DNA from 2 places in the Neorhizobium sp. BT27B genome. Region 1 is predicted to be linked to the other one. Evidence: predicted binding sites of a transcription regulator. Region 1 holds the regulator's gene; the other holds the start of a gene.
What was found. The regulator PhoB, encoded in region 1, activates phosphate uptake and scavenging genes when phosphate is short. The targets are predictions, from matches to a motif close to TGTCATNNANCTGTCAT.
Positions count from the first base shown of each region.

Region 2: the regulator PhoB is predicted to act here: its motif matches at 3,461-3,477, upstream of AAIH70_RS19905 (DUF2794 domain-containing protein).

Region 1 is NZ_JBCIYT010000006.1:396,928-404,404, reverse strand. Features, by position in the region: gene AAIH70_RS18695 (Hsp33 family molecular chaperone) at 1-494, opposite strand, end outside; gene argF (ornithine carbamoyltransferase) at 696-1,613, opposite strand; gene AAIH70_RS18685 (aspartate aminotransferase family protein) at 1,666-2,862, opposite strand; gene AAIH70_RS18680 (GcrA family cell cycle regulator) at 3,280-3,828, shown strand; gene AAIH70_RS18675 (PACE efflux transporter) at 4,045-4,485, shown strand; gene phoB (phosphate regulon transcriptional regulator PhoB) at 4,546-5,229, opposite strand; gene phoU (phosphate signaling complex protein PhoU) at 5,254-5,967, opposite strand; gene pstB (phosphate ABC transporter ATP-binding protein PstB) at 6,020-6,835, opposite strand; gene pstA (phosphate ABC transporter permease PstA) at 6,849-7,477, opposite strand, start outside.
Region 2 is NZ_JBCIYT010000007.1:191,284-198,760, forward strand. Features, by position in the region: gene AAIH70_RS19890 (ABC transporter permease) at 1-1,441, shown strand, start outside; gene AAIH70_RS19895 (Bax inhibitor-1/YccA family protein) at 1,636-2,370, shown strand; gene AAIH70_RS19900 (GNAT family N-acetyltransferase) at 2,480-3,037, shown strand; gene AAIH70_RS19905 (DUF2794 domain-containing protein) at 3,053-3,442, opposite strand; gene AAIH70_RS19910 (DUF1223 domain-containing protein) at 3,771-4,520, opposite strand; gene AAIH70_RS19915 (sulfite exporter TauE/SafE family protein) at 4,709-5,446, opposite strand; gene acnA (aconitate hydratase AcnA) at 5,533-7,477, opposite strand, start outside.

The DNA of each region.
Region 1 (7,477 bases):
TGGCGGAAATAGACGCTGGCGATCTCTTCGAGCGTCGAGCCATCGAGCGGCACGATGCCCTGATAGGGCTGCATGCCGTGACCCTGATCGATGGTGAAGGCCAGAATGCCCTCGCCCAGCAGTTCCTGCGGCGCAGTACGCCCCGCCTCGACGGCCGCGGCAAGCGCTTCCTCGTCATAACGGGCATAGGCGCGCAAGGAATCTGGCGTCGAAAAATCGGCGACCAGAAGATCGACCGGGCCATCACCCTTGGTCTGCACGGTGAACTTGCCGTCGAACTTCAGCGACGTGCCGATCAGCGCGGTGAGCACGATGGCTTCGGCCAGCAGGCGGGCAACCGGTGTCGGATAATCGTGACGACCGAGAATGGTCTTCAACAGCGGCCCCAGCTGGACGGCACGGCCGCGCACATCCAGACCTTCGACCTGGAAGGGCACGACATGATCATCGCCGGCAAGACTGAGATCGTTCAGTTCAACGGTTGCTTCTGCCATTTTCCGCTCCTTCTGCGCCGATCTTTAGGATCAATCTGACATATGCACCCGCCGAGCGGAACCGCTGACTGGGTCAAAAGACGACGCCGATATATGTTGAAAGGCCGGTGCGATCATGCCGCCCGGCCCGTTTGAAGTCCAAGAAGTGGTGTCGGCCATGGCGAAAATCAAGCCATGGCTTCCCGCCTTGAAAGAGACGCCTCAGACGGCGCCAAAGCACCATGCAAGGATCGATTTCTGCGCGTGCAAGCGGTTTTCCGCCTCGTCGAAAACGACCGACTGCGGACCGTCGATAACGGCATCGGTGACTTCCTCACCGCGGTGGGCCGGCAGGCAATGCATGAACAGCGCATCGTCCTTGGCGCGCTTCATCAGCGCGTCATTGACCTGATAGGGCTGGAAGATGTTGTGGCCGCGCGCCTTGTGCTCCTGGTTCATGGAAACCCAGGTATCGGTGACGACCATGTCGACGCCGGCAACCGCCTGCTCGGCATCGTGGTAGAGTTTCACCTCGCCGCCATTGTTGCGCGCCCAGTTCATGAACTTGTCGTGCGGCTCGGAGCCCATGGGCACGGCCATGTTCATCGTGTAACCGAAACGGGCAGCACCTTCGACGAAGGAATGCAGCACGTTGTTGCCGTCACCCGTCCAGGCAAAGGTCTTGCCCTCGACGGAGCCGCGATGTTCCTCGAAGGTCATCAGGTCGGCCATGATCTGGCAGGGATGGGTGTCGTCGGTCAGCGCGTTGATGACCGGCACGGTGGCGTGTTCGGCAAGCTCGATGAGGCGCCTGTGATCGGTGGTGCGGATCATGATCGCATCGACGTAACGCGACAGAACCTTTGCCGTATCGCCGATGGTTTCGGCGCGGCCGAGCTGCATTTCCGTGCCCGACAGGAACAGTGTCTCGCCGCCGAGCTGGCGCATGCCGACATCGAAGGAAACGCGGGTGCGGGTCGACGGCTTTTCGAAAATCATCGCCAGCATCTTGCCGGCCAGCGGCTTGTCCGCGGTGCCGGCCTTGGTGGCCTGCTTGCGGACCTTGGCGTCGTCGAGAATGGAGCGCAGATCCTTTGCCGAAACTTCGGAAAGGTCGAGAAAATGCTTGGGAGATGCCATTTTAAATTCCCTATAAAGAGGGAACCTTCAATGGCGCCCTCTTCCCTGCCCCTCAGGCGGATTTTTTCAACTGTTCAGCGGTAAGTGCTTCCGCGGCCCGTTCGATGCGGGCCAGGCCTTCGCGGGCTTCCTCCGCGGTGACGACAAGCGGCGGCAACAGACGGACGACGTTGTCGCCAGCCGGCACAGCCAGCATGTGTTCGTTGCGCATGCCGACGACGAGATCGCCGACAGGAACCTTGGCCTTGATGCCGAGCAGAAGCCCTTCGCCGCGAATATCCTCGATCACTTCCGGGAAGCGATCCTTCAAAGCCGCAAGACCCTGACGGAAGACGAGCGCGACATCGCGGACGTTTTCAAGGAAACCCTCGGCCAGCACGATGTCGAGCACGGCATTACCGCAGGCCATGGCCAGCGGATTGCCGCCATAGGTGGTGCCGTGGATGCCGGGCTTCATGCCGGATGCGGCCTCTGCCGTTGCAAGGCAGGCGCCGAACGGAAAGCCGCCGCCAATGCCCTTTGCGATCGCCATGATGTCGGGGGTGATGCCCGCCCATTCATGGGCAAACAGCTTGCCGGTACGGCCGACGCCGGTCTGAACCTCGTCGAGGATCAGCAGCAGGCCCTTTTCGTCGCAGATCCGGCGCAGCTCGCGCATGAATTCCTTGGTGACCGGGCGCACGCCGCCCTCACCCTGGATCGGCTCGATCAGCAGAGCGCCGGTATTTTCATTGATGGCGGCATTGAGCGCGTCGAGATCGCCGAACGGCACCTGATCGAACCCTTGAGCCTTGGGACCAAAACCTTCCATGTATTTTTCCTGACCACCGGCAGCGATCGTCGCGATCGTGCGGCCGTGGAAGGCACCTTCGAAGGTGATGATATGGAATTTCTCAGGATGGCCCTTGGAATAGTGGTAACGGCGCGCCGTCTTGATGGCGCATTCCAGCGCTTCCGCGCCTGAGTTGGTGAAGAATGCCTTGTCCGCGAAAGTCGCTTCTGTCAACCGGCGGGCGAGACGCTCCTGCTCCGGAATTTCATAGAGGTTGGACAGGTGCCAGACCTTTTCCGCCTGAGCCTTCAGCGCCTCGACCAGATGCGGATTTGCGTGACCGCAGGAGGTGACCGCAACGCCGGCGCCAAAATCGAGATATCGCTCGCCGCGTTCCGTCACAAGCCAAACGCCTTCGCCGCGTTCAAAACGCAGCGGAGCCCGGGCAAACGTGTCGAAAAGCGCGGTTTCAGACATGGCGACATTCACTCCTTTAAACTGATCGAAATCAGGTGGCGACGGGTGTCGCCAAAATTGAAAATGCCGCCTTGACAGGCGGCGTCGGCACTATCGGCATTTCGCTGTGTGCTGTCAACAAAACAGCTTCCAATGCCCTGAAAACAGCTTTATTGCGCGCGACCGTTACTCGCCCGGAAGCTGTGACAATTATGACTCTCCCGGACAGCAAGTTGGGGAAAACACGGAAATCGATTCGCGGTGATTCGCCCGACTCTTGCCACGGAGTCAGCCCCACACTAGGTTAATCGTCAATTACTAGGCTGCATGCGGCGGACTTAGTCACCAAAAGTATAGATGTAGTGTCTTCCGGCAAATTTATTTGCCGGAGCGGTGACCGATTCAAGCCACGTTCGGCACTCACGGCGGAGAGATAGCATGAACTGGACTGACGAGCGCGTCGAGCGCCTGACGAAATTATGGGCCGAAGGTTTGAGCGCCAGCCAGATTGCCGCTCAACTTGGAGGCGTAAGCCGTAACGCGGTGATTGGCAAAGTCCACCGCCTGAACCTGCCGGGCCGAGCGAAAGCCGGCGGCAGCACCAGCGCTGCAGCGCGTCCGGCAAAGCGCGTCGCGGCTTCCGCACCGCGCCCGCAGAGCAATTTTGCAGCACGCCCGCAGACCCGCACCGTTCAGCGCCCGGCCGGCGCCAACGCAGTGCGCGAAGAGATGGAAATGGACGCGACGCAGGAAGTCGCCGTCTACAAGCCTGCCGGCAACATCGTCGTTCCGATCAACCGTAAGCTGGCGCTGACGGAACTGACAGAGCGCACCTGCAAGTGGCCGATGGGCGATCCGCTGAAGGACGATTTCCACTTCTGCGGCGCAGAATCCCCGGACAACTCGCCTTACTGCAAGTACCACGGCCGCATGGCCTACCAGCCGGTCAACGAGCGCCGCAACAAGGCTGTTGCCCGCGCTTCGTAAAAGCCGGCAAGACCACACGAGGACGAGATCGAAAGCGGGCTTCTGGCCCGCTTTTTTGCGCCTACGGATCCGGCAATTGCCTATATGCATAGCAGCTTTGCCATCTGGCGGCTTGCCTATCGTCTCCCGAAAACCTATTTACGGGTCGCGAGGACGACCTCCCCCGAACTGGGCTGACACACCGGGACGACCCGGCCAAAACCCAAGGGGTTGACCATGCGCACGACGCGCGACCGTATTCGCCACGCACTCAGCTTTGAAATCATCGGGCTTGCGCTTTTCACTCCGCTCGCGTCCTTCGTTTTCCATCTTCCGGTGGAACATGTCGGTGTCGTCGGCATCGTCTCGGCAACTGTCGCGACGGCCTGGAACTACATCTACAATCTCGGCTTCGACCACCTGATGCAGAAGTTTCGCGGCAGCACTCTGAAAACCATGCCTCTGCGCGTGGCCCATACCGTGCTGTTCGAGTTTGGCCTGCTGGTCGCACTCCTGCCGTTCATCGCCTGGTATCTGGGCGTGACGCTCTGGCAGGCGCTGGTGATGGATATCTCGTTCGCGACCTTCTACCTGGTCTACGCCTTCCTCTTCAACATGGCATATGACCGGATCTTTCCGCTGCCGGAATGGCGCGAGGCGCAGGCACCAGCAGAATAAAAAAATGGCCCGGATGCGAGACACATCCGGGCCATTTTCATTGTGAGCAGGTGAAACCGATCAGGCTTCCATCGAATAACCCGCGCCGCGAACGGTGCGGATGACATCCTGCATGTTGGAAAAGTTCAGGGCCTTGCGCAGGCGTCCGACATGCACGTCGACGGTACGCTCATCCACATAGATGTCATGGCCCCAGACGCCATCCAGCAGCTGCGAGCGCGAAAACACGCGGCCCGGCGAGACCATAAGGAATTCCAGAAGGCGGAACTCGGTCGGGCCGAGGCGCACTTCGCGGCTCTTGCGGTGAACACGGTGTGTCTCGCGATCAAGCTCGATATCACCGCATTTCAGCACGCTGGAGAGAACTTCCGGCTTGGCTCGGCGCAGCATAGCCTTGACGCGGGCCATCAGTTCCGGCGTGGAAAACGGTTTTACGACATAATCGTCTGCGCCCGTCGCCAGACCGCGAACACGTTCGCTTTCCTCGCCGCGTGCCGTCAGCATGATGATCGGCAGACGTTCGGTCTCCGGCCGCATGCGCAGGCGCCGGCACAGTTCGATGCCGGAAACGCCCGGCAGCATCCAGTCGAGGATGAGAAGGTCAGGAACGCGTTCCTGAAGTCGGATTTCGGCCTCGTCACCGCGCAAAACGGTTTCGACCTCATATCCTTCGGCTTCGAGATTGTAGCGAAGAAGCACGCTCAGTGCTTCTTCGTCTTCAACGACCGCGATCTTGGGTAGCATGTCTTATCTGCTCCGTTTCACCCGTCACTCGACGAGTGCACCAACCGTGTTTGCCGTATCGTCCTTCGGGCGTTCGCCTTCAAGCTGGGCACCGGTCTTGATGTAATAGATGGTCTCGGCGATGTTGGTGGCGTGGTCGCCGATGCGCTCGATGTTCTTGGCGCAGAACAGGAGATGCGTGCAGGTGGTGATGTTGCGCGGATCTTCCATCATGTAGGTCAGGAGTTCGCGGAACAGCGACGTGTACATCGCGTCGATTTCCTCGTCGCGGGCACGGATGATTTCCGCCTTTTCAGCCGAGCGGCTGGCAAACACGTCGAGAACGTCCTTGAGCTGCACGAGGGCGAGATCCGAGAGATGCTCCAGGCCACGGGCCAGCTTGCGCGGAACGCCGGTGCCCTGCACGGCGATGACGCGCTTGGCAGTGTTCTTGCCAAGATCGCCGACGCGCTCAAGGTCTGCTGCGATGCGCAGCGTGCCGATGATTTCGCGAAGGTCGGCCGCCATCGGCTGACGCTTGGCAATGGTGACGATCGCCTTGTCCTGGATCTCGCGCTCGGCGTGATCGAGGATGACGTCGTCGGAAATGATCTTCTGGGCCAGCGCCGTGTCGGAATTGACGAGCGCGCGCACGGCATCGCCGCACATCTGCTCAGCCAGGCCGCCCATTTCGGAAATGCGGCGGTTCAAATATTTCAGCTCTTCGTCGTAGGCCGAAAGAATATGGGTCGAAACCATTTTTCTGATCCTTGATGTCTGCGGTTCAGGCAATTCGGGTCAAAGACCCGGATCAGCCGAAGCGGCCCATGATGTAATCCTGCGTGCGCTGGTCATCGGGATTGGTGAACATCTTGTCGGTGTCGTTTTCCTCGACCAGCTGGCCAAGGTGGAACATGGCGGTGCGCTGCGACACGCGGGCCGCCTGCTGCATCGAGTGCGTGACGATGACGATCGTGTAATTGGCGCGCAGTTCGTGGATCAGTTCCTCGACCTTGGCGGTTGCGATCGGATCGAGCGCCGAACAGGGTTCATCCATCAGGATGACTTCCGGCGAAACGGCGACGGCGCGGGCGATGCACAGACGCTGCTGCTGACCACCGGACAAGCCGGTGCCGCCTTCATGCAGACGATCCTTGACTTCGGTCCAGAGACCCGCGCGCTGAAGGCTGGCTTCAACGATCTGGTCCATGTCCGCCTTGTTGCGGGCAAGACCATGGATGCGCGGACCGTAGGCGATGTTTTCATAAATCGACTTCGGGAACGGGTTCGGCTTCTGGAACACCATGCCGACGCGGGCACGCAGTTCCACGACGTCGATTTCCTTGTCGTAGATATCGTCGTTGTCGAGCGTGATCTTGCCGGTGACGCGGCAACCCTCGATCGTGTCGTTCATGCGGTTCAGCGTGCGCAGGAAGGTCGACTTGCCGCAACCGGACGGGCCGATAAGCGCCGTGACGGTGTTTTCGCGAACGTTGAGGTTGACGTCGAACAGGGCGCGTTTCTCGCCGTAATAGACGGATACGTCGTTGCCGATCATCTTGTAGGACATGTCAGTCATCTTCTTGTCTAGCGCCTTTTCCACTGCTGCTTCAGACATCATGTTCATAACAGAGCTCCTTCTACCAGCGCCGTTCGAAGCGGCGGCGCAACAGGATCGCACCGACGTTCATGACAATGAGGAACAGGAGCAGGATAATGATTGCTCCCGAGGTTCTTTCGACGAAGGCGCGTTCCGCCTCGTTGGCCCACATGTAGATCTGCACCGGCAGGGCCGTGGACGGATCCATGGGAGTGGTCGGATAGTTGGCGACGAAGGCGACCATGCCGATCAGAAGAAGCGGCGCGGTTTCGCCAAGCGCGTGCGCCAGGCCGATGATGGTGCCGGTCAGAATGCCCGGCATGGCAAGCGGCAGGACGTGGTGGAAGATGGTCTGCATCTTCGAAGCGCCGAGGCCGAGTGCGGCCGCACGGATCGACGGCGGAACCGCCTTCAATGCCGCGCGGGTGGCGATGATGATGGTCGGCAGCGTCATCAGGGTCAGAACCAGACCGCCGACCAGCGAGGCCGAGCGCGGCAGGCCCATGAAGTTGACGAACACAGCCAGACCGAGCAAACCGTAGACGATCGACGGAACGGCCGCGAGGTTGTTGATGTTCACCTCGATCAGGTCGGTCAGCCTGTTCTTCGGAGCGAATTCCTCAAGATAGATCGAGGCGGCAACACCGATCGGCAGCGACAGGACCAGCA
Region 2 (7,477 bases), on a different contig from region 1:
TCTGACGACCTTTGCCTTTGCCATCCTGCCGCTTGGCCATGCCCGCGAAGTACCGGCCACAGCGCTCTTCCGCGAACAGGGTTTTGAGCAGGCCCGCCTGCCCTCCTGGCCCTACCTCGCGGCCGGTGGCGTTGCCTTGGCAGCCCTTGCGGCACTGGCGATCTTCGCCGCCGAAGACCGATTTATCGCCTCCATTTTCCTCGGTGCGGTTGCTGCGGCATTCGTGCTGCTGCGCATTGTTGCAGGTGGCATATCGGCGCTGGCGCGCCATTGCCCGCGTGTCTCTTCGCCCGCCCTGCGACTGGCGATCGGCAACATCCATCGTCCCGGTGCGCTCACTTCGTCCGTTGTCCTGTCGCTCGGCCTCGGCCTGGCGCTGTTGGTCACACTGACGCTGATCGACGGCAATCTGCGCCGCCAGTTGAACGGCACGATGACGCAGAACGCCCCCAATTTCTTCTTCGTCGATATCCAGAGCGCCGAGCGCCAGGGTTTTGTCGATATCCTGAAGCAGCAATCTCCGCAGGGCACGATCACCGAAGTGCCGATGTTGCGCGGACGCATTCTCGCCTTCAACGGTGAGGACGTCGCCAAGATGAACGTGCCGCCATCGGGACGCTGGGTTCTGCGCGGCGATCGCGGCATCACCTATGACGCCAGTCTGCCGACCGGCTCGAAACTGGTCGAAGGCGAATGGTGGTCTGAAGATTATACCGGTGAACCGCTCGTTTCCTTCTCGGCGGAAGAAGCGGGCGAACTGGGGCTGAAGATCGGAGACACAGTTACCGTCAACGTGCTTGGCCGCAACATCACCGCCAGGATCGCCAACTTCCGTAAGATCGAGTGGGAATCGCTTTCGATCAACTTTGTCATGGTCTTTTCGCCCAACACGTTTCGGGGCGCGCCACATGCGTGGCTGGCAACGCTGACGGATGCCGGCGCATCACCGCAGGCCGAGGCCGCCATCCTCAGAACAGTGACCAACGCGTTCCCGACCATCACCAGCGTTCGCGTCAAGGACGCGATCGACATTGTCGATCAGTTGGTGGGACAGCTCGCGACTGCCATTCGCGCGGCCGCCGCCGTGGCGCTGATCGCCTCCGTGCTGGTGCTGGCCGGCGCACTTGCTGCCGGCAACCGCGCCCGCACCCATGATGCCGTGATCCTCAAAACGCTCGGTGGCACGCGCTCCATGCTGATCCGCGCCTTCAGCTACGAATACATGATCCTCGGCACGGCAACGGCCATCTTTGCCCTGTTCGCCGGCACCGGTGCGGCCTGGTATGTGGTGGCAAAGATCATGCGCCTGCAATCGACCTTCATGCCGGATGTCGCCGTGCTGACGCTGGTGATCGCGCTGGTGCTGACGGTCGGTATCGGTCTTGCCGGCACGTGGCGCATTCTGGGACAGAAGGCGGCACCCGTATTGCGCGAACTTTGATATATGGGCCTGACGATCGTCAGGCCCCGACCGCATGTGCGCATTAAATTTTCTCCACTTTCAGGATTCGGGCTTCAAAGCCTTGAATGATAACGCAACTGCCAGCATATTCTCTTCATGCTTGCTGGAGCTCCGCAGCGGCGACCGGCATTTGCCCGCACACCGAAACGATCTGGGAGCTTTGAGAGGAAACCATGGCTGATCCCTACAACTACCAAAACCGCATGGCACGCGGCGGCGTACAGTCGGGCGCGATGATCGATCAGGGCCTTCGGTCCTATATGCTCAAGGTCTACAACCTGATGGCGCTCGGTCTTGCGATCACCGGCCTGGCTGCCTACGGCACCTATACCGCAGCGCTCAGCAGCCCGGCATTCGCACAAGCCATCTTTGGCTCGCCGCTTCGCTGGGTGGTAATGCTGGCGCCGATCGCGCTCGTCTTCTTCCTCAGCTTCCGCATCCATAAGATGAGCGTTTCTGCAGCGCAGACGACGTTCTGGATCTATGCGGCGCTGATGGGTCTTTCACTGTCGTCGATCTTCATGGTCTATACCGGCCAGAGCATCGTTCAGACGTTCTTCGTGACCGCCGCTTCCTTCGGCGCGCTGTCGCTTTACGGCTACAGCACCAAGAAGAACCTGTCGGCAATGGGTTCGTTCCTGATCATGGGCCTGTTCGGCCTGATCATCGCCTCGATCGTCAACATCTTCCTCGCATCTTCAGCACTCGGCTTCGCCATCTCGGCAATCGGCGTGCTGATCTTCGCGGGCCTCACCGCCTACGATACGCAGAAGATCAAGGAAATGTATTACGAAGGCAACGACGCCACCACGACCGGCCGCATGGCCATAATGGGCGCGCTGACCCTGTATCTCGACTTCATCAACCTCTTCCTGTTCATGCTGCGCTTCCTTGGAAACCGCGATTAATCAGGAATTCGTCCATTCTGGAAAGGCGGGGCTTCGGCTCCGCCTTTTTATTGCCGCCCTTAGGGGCTGGGCATAGGTTTGGTCCCACCGAACAACATCAGGCCTCTCCATGACCTTTCGCCTGCGCGACGCAACGCCTGCCGATCTTGCCGCCATTACGGAAATCTACCGTGACAGCGTTCTCAACGGCACGGCGAGTTATGAAATTGCACCGCCGGATCAGACGGAAATGGCTGGCCGCTTTCAGGCCATCAGGGACAAGGGCTATCCATACATCACTGCCGAGGACGATGACGGCACGCTTCTGGGGTATGCCTACGCTTCGGCTTTCCGTACCCGCCCCGCCTATCGCTGGCTGGTGGAAGATTCGATCTATCTGGCGCCGGAAGCCCGTGGCAAAGGCGTCGGCAAGGCGCTTTTGAAGGAATTGCTGATCCGCTGCGAAGCACTCGGATTCCGCCAGATGGCAGCCGTCATCGGTGGCGCCAGCCCGGCCTCGGTCGCGGTCCACAAAAGCCTAGGCTTCGAGATGACGGGTACCATGAAAGGCACCGGTTTCAAGCACGGTAAATGGCTGGATACGGTGTTCATGCAGATTGCACTTGGCGATGGAACGAACACCGCACCGGACCCTGCGACCTATCCCGGTTCGCTTTTTAGCGAATAAGCAAAAGCGAGCCGGTCAATCGACCAGCTTCAACACCTTGTCGAAGACCTTCAGCACCTGCTGAAGCTCATGGCCACGTTTCAGGATCGTTCCATGCGTATTGACCACCGAAAAGGCGCCCTGCTTGGCGGCAAGTTTCGGATTTTTCTCGATACGGAAAAGCGGCATTTCACCCGATCGCTTGAAGACGGAAAAGATCGCTTTCTCGCTCGTGTGATCGATCGCATAATCCTTCCACTCGCCCTCACCCACCATGCGTCCATAGATCCACAGGATGGCGTCGAGTTCGCGCCGGTGAAAGGTCACGGGCAGCGGATCGAGATTTTTTCTATACTGGTTGAGATCGACAACAACGGTACCGTCTTCGGGTTTTGATCCCCTCGGAAAATCCGGCTGATCAGTCATCACGGCTCCAGATCGACTATTGCAGAGATATGACAGTGTGCCTCAGCAGCCATAAAATGCAAGACGCAGACGGTTGAGCCAGAGACACCTTACAAAATCAGCGGATGCAATCGACCAAGGTTATTTTTCTCGCCGCATTTCGGTCAAAACAGCGCCCGAATCCGAGGCGAGATTGGCTTTGTTGGTTGACGCCTTTGCGTCAAACAAGCCCGATCCGGAGCGCTGACCCTTACCCCCAGCCCCCCAACGCCTCGGATCGGGCAACCAACACCCTTCCAGACATCAGCAATATCCGGTCTCGTCACGAATCATTTTTTGATGGAAAGCGTCAGTCGCGCTTGCGTCCGGCCATCAGCATGGTTGCGCCGACAATGGCTGCGGGTTCGCCACCTGGCTTGGAAGACTGCAGCAGAATGGCGCAGCCATCCTTCTTGCCCTTGCCCATGGTGCGGGCAGGTACAGTGATCTTCATGTCCTTGCCATCCCACATGCCGACGGTCTGCACATCGTAAACGCTGTGCCAGTATTCCATCTGCTTGCCGGTGTTCTCGCCCTTCTGGACCTCGACCTTTTCCTTCTTGGTGAAATAAGCGATCACGATATCGGCCTTGCCGGTGCCGGCGCCGATATTGATCTCGATCTCTTCACCGTTCATGGCGGCCTTCACCGGCACTGTCAGACCCTGGCCGGCCGTTTTCATGCCGTCCATCTTTCCGTTGATGGCGGTAAGGTCGGTTCCGATCAGGTGATCACGGCCATTGACGACGGCCTGCGGGGTATAGACGCCGCTGCGCCCGAAGGCATGAGCATAACCGTACTGGCGCTCGGTGTTTTCCTTGGAGCTCAGCGTATCGGTCCAGCCGAGATAGTTCCAGTAATCGACATGATAGGAGAGCGCGACGACATCGCCCTGCTCGACCAGCTTCTTCAAGGCGGCGTCTGCCGGCGGACAAGAGGCACAGCCTTGCGAGGTGAACAGCTCAACGACGCCCTTCGGCTCCGCAATATCGCCAGCACAGGCAAGACCGGCAGAAAACAGGCCGATCAGGAATGCGGCGCTACGGACAGTCGAAAACATCGAATAAAACCCTCTGGCGAACCGGCAATCACAACGGTGACAGTACGGTCACGCACATCTCATCCTGCAAAATAGTCAATCCATGTAGTCAAACGGAAGTCACAACAGGGTGAGGACCAGATACGTGATCGGTGCCTCTGTCATGTTTCTTGACGATTTGCCATGAATTGCTGAAAAAACTACGAGCGTCAAATCAGTTTCAGCAAGCCTTGGGTCAAATAGACGGCACCGACAGCTGTCACGACCCAGCGGGTCCAGCTTCGGAAGTTTGCGTCCGTCATTTTCTGCAGGATACCGTTGCCGGCACGCGCGCCGAGTATGGCGATTGGAGCCGCGATCAACACAGCGATGGCATCGACCGTTGGAAGCTGTGAAGCAGCATCCCAGTAAAAGGCGATCTTCGCCATATGTGACAGTGTCTGAATGGATGCCTTTGTCGCAATCACCTTGCGGCGGTCCATCTGGGTGCGAATGAAGAAGATATCGACCGTAGGACCCGCCACGCCGACGCTGATCGTCATGCCGCCCGAAAGCAGCCCCGCCAGAAAGGCGTGCGAAGGACGCGATGCATCGAGCTTCAGCTTGTTGACCGGCAACCAGACGAGGATGGGCATCAGGCCGACGCCGATCAGCACCACCATCAGGTTGGGCGTATAACTGGTCAGGAACAGGATCACGGCCGACAGCGCCACGCCGGAACACAGGACGGCAAGGATTTTCCAGTCGATATACGCGCGCGAGAACCATGCGCGGGAACCGTTCGACACCATCTGGATGACGCCCTGAATCGCGATTGCCGTGCCGACGGGATAGAGAAACAGCAGCACCCAGAGCAGGATCAGCCCGCCTGCCATGCCGAAAATGCCGGAGAGCAGCGACGTCAGGAAGACGGTGACTGCCATTCCGATGAAAATGATGAGGGACAAGGGTGGGAAACCTGAAAATGCGATGCGGATTTATGGATTGAAAGAAACGCCCGCCGAATGAACCGGCGGGCGCTGTATCGGCGAACTCAGGCAGCCAGATCGCGAAGAACCGTCTGCAGAATGCCGCCATTGTTCATGTAGATGACCTCGTCGAGCGTATCGATGCGGCACAGGATCTTGACGTCCTTCTCCGTGCCGTCAGCGTACGCGATCTTGGCAATCTTCCACTCACGCGGCTTGATATCGCCTTCCAGCCCCTCGATGGTGACGGTCTCATCACCCTTGAGGTTGAGCGAAGCCCAGGTCGTGCCCTCTTCGAAAGTGAAGGGAACCACGCCCATGCCGACCAGATTGGAGCGGTGGATACGCTCGAATGACTGGGCAATCACAGCCTTGACGCCAAGCAGGTTGGTGCCCTTTGCAGCCCAGTCACGCGACGAACCGTTGCCGTATTCGACACCGGCGAAGATGACCAGCGGCGTGCCTTCTTCCTTGTACTTCATCGCCGCATCATAAATCGACAGCTCTTCCTTGGACGGGTAGTGAATGGTGTAGCCACCTTCCTTGCCGTTCGGGCCGAGCATGTGATTGCGGATGCGGATGTTGGCGAATGTGCCGCGCATCATCACTTCGTGATTGCCGCGACGTGTGCCGTACTGGTTGAAGTCGGCAACAGCGACGCCGTTTTCCGTGAGGTAGGCGCCTGCCGGCGACGAAGCCTTGATCGAACCGGCCGGGGAAATGTGGTCGGTGGTGATCTTGTCGCCGAACAGACCGAGGACGCGGGCGCCCTTGATGTCCTTGAGACCGGTTCCCTTTTTGCCCATGCCGACAAAATAAGGCGGGTTCTGCACATAGGTGGAGTTGTTGTCCCAGGCATAGGTATCACCATCCGGGATCTGTACGGCCTGCCAGTTTTCATCGCCCTTGAAAACGTCCGCGTATTTGCTCTCGAACAGTTCGCGGGTGACGTATTTCTGGATGAACTCCTGCACTTCGGCAGAGGTCGGCCAGACATCCTTGAGGAAGACCGGCTGGCCATCGCTGCCAATGCCGAGCGGCTCCGTCGTCAGATCCTTCTGCACCGTGCCGGCCAGCGCATAAGCGACAACGAGCGGCGGCGAAGCCAGATAATTGGCCTGGACGTCCGGCGAGATACGGCCTTCAAAATTGCGGTTGCCCGAAAGCACGCCCGAAACGATCAGGCCCTTGTCGTTGATCGTCTTCGAGATCGGCGCCGGCAGCGGGCCGGAATTGCCGATGCAGGTGGTGCAGCCGAAACCGACAAGGTTGAAGCCGAGCGCATCGAGATCATTTTGCAGGCCGGACTTGGCAAGATATTCGCCGACGACCTGGGATCCTGGTGCAAGCGAGGTTTTCACCCAAGGCGCAGTCTTCAGACCCTTGGCAACGGCGTTGCGGGCCAGCAGGCCGGCAGCGATAAGAACCGAGGGGTTGGACGTGTTGGTGCAGGACGTAATGGCGGCAATCGCGACGTCGCCATGGCCGAGATCAAAATCGGTGCCTTCGACCGCATAGCGGTTTTCCAGCTGACCCGGCTTCTTGTATTCGGTGTCCATCGAGCCGGCGAAACCGGAGGCGATGCCTTCCAGTGGAATACGGCCTTCCGGACGTTTTGGGCCGGCCATGGACGGCACGACGTCGTTGAGATCGAGTTCCAGCGTATCGGTAAAGACGAGATCGGCACCGTCATTGTCGCGCCACATGCCTTGCGCCTTGGAATAGGCTTCGACGAGCGCGATGCGCTCCTTGGTGCGGCCGGACATGTTGAGATAGTTGACGGTTTCGGCATCGACGGGGAAGAAGCCGCAGGTAGCACCGTATTCCGGGCCCATATTGCCGATCGTCGCACGGTCTGCGACCGGCATGTTGTCCATGCCCGGACCGAAAAATTCGACGAACTTGGAAACGACGCCCTTCTTGCGCAGCATCTGCACGACGGTCAGCACGAGGTCGGTCGCGGTGACGCCTTCCTTCAGCTTGCCGGTCAGCTTGAAGCCAATGACTTCC